DNA from 2 places in the Massilimicrobiota sp. An105 genome. Region 2 is predicted to be linked to the other one. Evidence: a T-box and tRNA genes for the amino acid it is inferred to sense, from the RefSeq annotation. Region 2 holds a T-box; the other holds one or more tRNA genes.

Region 1 (3,418 bases), on a different contig from region 2:
TTATGGAATTTGTGGCTAAAATATTATGTAATGAAGGTGACGTTGTGATTTGTGAAAATCCTAGTTTTTTAGGAGCTTTAAATGCATTTAAATCATTAGGTGCTGTTTTAAGAGGTATTGAATATAAAAATGGACAATTAGATTTAAAGTCTTTAAAACAGGCTTTACAAATGGAGCCAAAACCAAAATTTATGTATCTGATACCTAATTTTCAAAATCCAACAGGAATGACAATGTCATTGGAAGTCAGAAAAGAAATTTTAAAATTAGCTAAAGACAATGGTGTTCTTATTTTAGAAGATAATCCTTATGGTGATTTAAGATTTGAAGGTGAAGCTATTCCTTCTATAAAATCACTGGATGAAGATGGATTGGTTATTTATGCAGCAAGTCTTTCTAAAATTATTGCGCCTGGAATGCGTGTGGCTTGTTGTATAGCACCAAAAGCGATTATTCAAAAAATGACAGTTGCCAAACAGGCCAGTGATGTTCATTCTAATCTTTGGGCTCAAAAAGTTATGGCACGATATCTTCAAAATTATGATATGGATGCACATATTGAACGTATTCGAATGATTTATAAACAAAAATGTCACTTAATGCTTGATGAAATGAAAAAACATTTTCATCCGGATGTTCAATATACAATACCAACAGGTGGAATGTTTATCTGGGTGACATTGCCTGAAAGTGTTGATATGTTGACATTTGTGAAAAAAGCTTTGGAAAAGAATGTGGCAGTTGTACCAGGAAATGCATTCTTAGATGATGATACGAAAGAATGTCATAGTTTTAGAATGAATTATTCAACACCAACCAATGAAAAGATCAAAGAAGGAGTGAAGATTTTAGGTGAAATAACATATGAAATGTTATCTATTTCGTCATAATTTTTAAAGCTGTTTATATATAATGGATAAATGGGAGGAAAAATAGTATGCCGTATATAACATTTACAACAACAAAAACATTAACATTAAATCAAGAAAAAGCATTAAAAGAAAGTGCTGGTCAATTAATTTCTATTTTACCTAATAAAAAAGAAGAAAACTTAATGATTCATATTGAAGATAATCAAGTCATGTATTTTAGAGGACAGGAAATGGAATGTATGAAAATATCTTGTCAGCTTTTTCATACAACAGATTATCAATATAAAAAAGAGTTTGCTGAAAAATTATTAAAAGAAATTGAACGTATAACAAAAATACCTGTGGAACAGCAATATCTTTCAATTCAAGAGTTTGAAAATTGGGGTAAAAATGGAGAATATTTATAGAAGTCAAAATGACTTCTATTTTTTTTTAAAAAAAGACTTGCATTACATGAAATGATATGATAATATATTTAGGCAATCAAAAATGCTTGAATAGCTCAGTTGGTAGAGCAATCGGCTGTTAACCGATCGGTCGTAGGTTCGAGTCCTACTTCAAGCGCCATTTTTGTGGCCTGTTGGAGAAACGGTTAACTCACATGCCTTTCACGCATGCATTCACGGGTTCGAATCCCGTACAGGTCACCATATGGAGGTTTAGCTCAGTTGGGAGAGCATCTGCCTTACAAGCAGAGGGTCAGCGGTTCGAGCCCGTTAACCTCCACCATTTTTTTATGCCGGCTTAGCTCAATTGGTAGAGCAACTGACTTGTAATCAGTAGGTTGAGGGTTCAAGTCCTTTAGCCGGCACCATGTTTTTGACCCGCTAGCTCAGTAGGTAGAGCATCTGACTTTTAATCAGAGGGTCAGGCGTTCGAGTCGCCTGCGGGTCACCATTTATATGCGGATGTGGTGAAACTGGCAGACACGCTAGACTTAGGATCTAGTGCTTCGGCGTGCAGGTTCAAGTCCTGTCATCCGCACCAGACAAGCGGGTGTAGTTCAATGGTAGAACTTCAGCCTTCCAAGCTGACTACGTGGGTTCGATTCCCATCACCCGCTCCATTTGATTAATAGAGTAAAAAAATGTAGAGTATATCAACTAAATATCTATTTTGGCAAACTCAATAACAGTGGTTCGGCTATAAGCTATGTTGTAATCAACATAGTTTTTTTGTGCCTAAATTCAAAAGGAGGATTGATATATGGATGTTTCAGTAAAAAAATTGAAGTTAAAAAGAAGCGATACTATTGAAATGTTAAAAAAGAATCTGAAAAGGTATATGTTATTAAAACAATTTCCATTAAATTATTTGGATAGACTTCAGTCTTATAGTAGTTCACTTATAAAAGTTTCTGATAATTCGTCTTATCATTCTAATTAAAACAACTTAAGATGTTAAGAGAACTCAAAAATAAAATAGAATGCAAAATATATATTGGAATCTTTTTATAATGGATCTTATTTTGCTTATAATGCTATTAGATAAAAAGATTGTTTGGAAAAGGGCGTAAAAATGATTCACTGATTAGTAGCACATTTATGAAAAGACGTTTCTTATTTTTGAACGATTCATAGTATTCAGCAATAAAGAAGTCAAGATATTAACAAGTCTCTATCTTTGACTTCTTTTATGTTTCATATTTATAGTTTTTTGAAAAATGAGATTCTTTATGAAGAATGGGAAACGAAATGAAGAAATAACATGATTTGTGTTATTGTTTGCTTTCTTTAGGGTAATTGATAATGATGATAAATATGAAAATGATACTAATGAGTTTTAAACCAACTGATAGACCTAATAGAAAACCATGAATAAAAGATGGTAAAGTAACAAAAGAAACAATCCAAGATATGATTTCTCCTATTATTAAACATATGAGCCCAATTTTTAATTTTTTTAGCATAAAACTTCACTCCATTCTTAATATTTTATCTACTATGATACTAACAGAAAGAGAAGAATCAAATCTATCAAATTTATGTAAAGTTTTTATTGACAAAGAAGAATAATAGTAATATATTTATATATGAAGAAGTGTTCATATGTTCATTGAAAGGATGATGTTATGGGATTGAATCAAGAAAATTTAGAAGTTCATGAAGATATTGTCAAGCGAGTTCAAGATAAACAGCCGGATGATGAATATTTATATGAATTAGCTGATTTATTTAAAGTTTTTGGGGATACAACACGTATCAAGATTCTCTATGCATTGTTTGAAAGTGAATTATGTGTAGGAGATATCGCATTAGTTTTAGGAATGAGTCAATCAGCAGTGAGTCATCAGTTGAGAGTTCTCAAAGATAGTAAATTGATTAAATTCAGACGTGAAGGAAAGGTTATTTTTTACTCATTAGATGATGATCATGTTAGAACAATCATGTCTATGGGTATGGAACATGTAGAAGAATAAGAAAGGGGAAAAAGAAGATGAAAAAGACATATAAAGTTGATGTAGATTGTGCAAACTGTGCAGCTAAAATGGAAGAAGCTGTTAAAAAAACAGAAGGTGTGAAAGATGCAACTTTAAGTTTTATGAC
Region 2 (3,418 bases):
GCTTCCAAAGGTCCCATAAACATTTCATAAACTCTTAATGTATCAGCCCCATAAGTTTGAACAATATCATCAGGGTTAATGACATTCCCTTTAGATTTACTCATCTTTTCACCATTTGTTCCTAAAATCATACCTTGATGATATAATTTCTGGAATGGCTCAGGATGTGACAAATATCCTTTATCATATAAATAACGATTCCACATACGAGAATATAATAAGTGTCCAACAGCATGTTCTGGTCCACCAACATACAAATCAACTGGTAACCAGTGATCCAATAACTTTCTATCAGCAATCGCATGATCATTATGTGGATCAATATATCGCATATAATACCAGCTGCTTCCCGCACTTCCTGGCATTGTACTTGTTTCACGTTTTCCAGCTTTTCCATTCACAGTGACATTCACCCAGTCTGTAGCTTTATCCAATGGTGATGCCCCACTTTTAGAAGGTGAGTAATCTTCTAATGGTGGTAAAATCAATGGTAATTCATCATCTGATAATGCAACGGAAGTGCCATCATCAAAATTAATCACTGGAATTGGTTCTCCCCAGTATCTTTGACGTGCAAAGATCCATTCTCTTAAACGATAATTCACTTTCTTTTCACCACAATGATGATCAGTTAACCATTGAATCATTGTTTCAATGGCATCTTCTTTATTCATACCATTTAAGAAATCAGAATTAATATGATTTCCATCCTGTGTCCATGCTTCTTTTGTGACATCTCCACCTTCAAGCACTGGAATAATTTCAAGACCAAATTTATTCGCAAATTCCCAGTCACGATCATCATGAGCAGGGACCGCCATAATAGCACCAGTTCCATATCCTGCTAAAACATAATCTGAAATCCAAATAGGTATTTTCTTTTGATTCACTGGGTTAATTGCATAAGCACCAGTAAAGACACCTGTTTTATCTTTATTTAATTCAGTACGTTCTAATTCAGATTTTGTAGCACAGACTTTCACATAGGCTTCAATCGCTTCTTTTTGCTGTGGTGTTGTAATCTTAGCTACCAATTCATGTTCAGGAGCTAACACACAATAAGTTGCGCCAAAAAGCGTATCACAACGTGTTGTAAACACAGTAAACTGTTCATCATGTCCATCAACTTGGAAATGCACATGAGCGCCAATAGATTTTCCAATCCAGTTTCTTTGAATTTCTTTGGTAGATTCAGGCCAATCAACATCCTCTAAACCAGCCAATAATTTTTCAGCATAAGCAGGAATATCAATAACCCACTGTTTCATATTCTTTCTAATAACTGGGTATCCCCCACGTTCACTTTTTCCATCAATGATTTCATCATTAGCTAAAACAGTTCCTAATTCTTCACACCAGTTCACTGGAATATCCACATTTTTAGCTAAACCATCTTCATAAAGTTGTTTAAAAATCCATTGTGTCCAATGATAATAATCAGGATCGCAAGTAGAAATACATTTATCCCAATCAAATGAAAAACCTAACATCTTTAATTGATGTGTAAAAGTTTCAATATTATGACGTGTAAATCCTTCAGGGTGATTTCCTGTTTTAATCGCATATTGTTCAGCTGGTAATCCAAAAGCATCAAATCCCATTGGATGTAAAACATTATATCCCTGCATTCTTTTCATACGTGACATAATATCTGTCGCTGTATATCCTTCAGGATGTCCAACATGTAATCCTTGTCCTGATGGATATGGAAACATATCTAAAGCATAGTATTTAGGTTTTGAAAAATCCCAAACATCAGTATAGAAAGTCTGATGTTCATCCCAATATTTTTGCCATTTCTTTTCAATGGCTTGATGATCAAATGGCATCATTTATCCCTCCTTATAATATAAAAAGCCGTCCTTCTAAGGACGACTTGATCGCGATACCACCTTAGTTCATATATGGAATCCATATATGCTCTCAAAACTTTAACGCAGTTAACGACAAAGACTACTCTTTTCATCTTTGTATCTCCAAGGCGAGTTCATTGTCTAACCTGTCTATTTCCACCACCCATAGACTCTCTAAAAAGTATCAACAACTACTACTCCTTTTCATCGATTCTAAACACAGAATATTATATCATATGTTTATTATTTTGCAAATCTTTTCTTAAATTTTAGGAAAATGATACATAACAATAGCTCCAGCAATCGCAACATTTAAAGATTCAATCGCTTGAATAGGAATATATAAGTGAGCATCACATGCATCTAAAACAGCTTGAGAAACACCTTGTCCTTCATTACCTAACACAAAAGCCATTTTGTCTTGTGGCTGATAGTGATGAATAGGTTGTGCCTGATGTAATGATGTTCCATAAACTCTGACATCATTTTGTTGGAGTGACGTGATAGCTTCTATCAAATCCATTTGACAGATGGACATTTGAAAAAGTGCTCCCTGTGTTGCACGAATGACTTTATCATTATATAAATCCACACTATTATAGGACATGATAATTTGATCATAGCCCAGTGCTAATGCTGTTCTGATAATCGTTCCTAAATTACCAGGATCTTGAATATTATCCAATAACAGATAACGCTGATTATTGGTATTGAAAAGACGATGATGTGGTTTATGACAGATGGCCATAATAGGTTGTGGTGTCTTTGTAAAAGCGAGCTTTTCCATGACATTGGAAGATACATAAATCGTTGGTTCTTCAAATGTTTCATGCAGCGTTGTAATAATTGTTTCAATACAATTGGCTTTTTTAGCTTCTTCAACCAAATGATACCCTTCAATTAAAAATTGATCTTCTAAATCACGGTATTTCTTTTGTTTCAATTTCATGATTTTTTTTATTGTTTCATTTTGTATAGATGTAATCATGTATGCTTCTCCTTTAAACGTTTTTGAATTTCCTTATAACAAGGCATTCTTTGAGCAATTTCGAGATAAAACAAAGCAGAGTGATTAGGCTGTAAAAAGTGTACGAGTTCATGAAGAATGACATAATCAATAAGTTCTTTTTCCAAATGAATAAGTCCTAAATGAAAAGAAACACGATGATCACGATAATAACAGCTTCCCCATCGACTCTTATATTTTTTAATCTCAATCAAAGGCATATCTAAATCAAAATCATAAGCTAAATAAGCAATGATTTTCTCTTCAATGTAATCATGTAATATTTGACGACACATTTTTTCAATACATGTTTGTATATCACGATGATAAACATAAATATCCTGATGATGAAATTGACATTTTTTTATTCCTATATCACGTAAAACAATACGATATCGCTGATTAAAAATCAAGACATATCCATGATCACAATATTGAGCATAAGGCTGATAAGCATTGATTTGTTTCAGTAAGCGTTTTTGATAAGTCTGTATTGTTTTTTCAATATATTCTAATGGTGTTCCATAAGGTGCACTGACAAATAACATTCCATCTTTAA

Evidence for each region. A T-box is a leader RNA that pairs with one kind of tRNA and senses whether it is charged. The one in region 2 lies ahead of leuS (leucine--tRNA ligase), so its partner is inferred to be a tRNA-Leu.
Region 1: it encodes a tRNA-Leu, which carries the amino acid that the T-box ahead of leuS (leucine--tRNA ligase) is inferred to sense. The anticodon was not compared.

Annotation. Positions count from the first base shown of each region.
Region 1 covers NZ_NFLY01000006.1:38,085-41,502, reverse strand. The annotation lists gene B5E48_RS02580 (aminotransferase-like domain-containing protein) at 1-890, shown strand, start outside; gene B5E48_RS02575 (hypothetical protein) at 938-1,279, shown strand; tRNA gene B5E48_RS02570 (tRNA-Asn) at 1,364-1,439, shown strand; tRNA gene B5E48_RS02565 (tRNA-Glu) at 1,447-1,522, shown strand; tRNA gene B5E48_RS02560 (tRNA-Val) at 1,526-1,601, shown strand; tRNA gene B5E48_RS02555 (tRNA-Thr) at 1,611-1,686, shown strand; tRNA gene B5E48_RS02550 (tRNA-Lys) at 1,694-1,769, shown strand; tRNA gene B5E48_RS02545 (tRNA-Leu) at 1,777-1,859, shown strand; tRNA gene B5E48_RS02540 (tRNA-Gly) at 1,865-1,938, shown strand; gene B5E48_RS02535 (hypothetical protein) at 2,079-2,258, shown strand; gene B5E48_RS02525 (ArsR/SmtB family transcription factor) at 2,944-3,291, shown strand; gene B5E48_RS02520 (cation transporter) at 3,309-3,418, shown strand, end outside.
Region 2 covers NZ_NFLY01000032.1:21,123-24,540, reverse strand. The annotation lists gene leuS (leucine--tRNA ligase) at 1-1,829, opposite strand, end outside; T-box leader at 1,865-2,070, opposite strand; gene B5E48_RS09370 (TrmH family RNA methyltransferase) at 2,116-2,841, opposite strand; gene B5E48_RS09365 (M48 family metallopeptidase) at 2,838-3,418, opposite strand, start outside.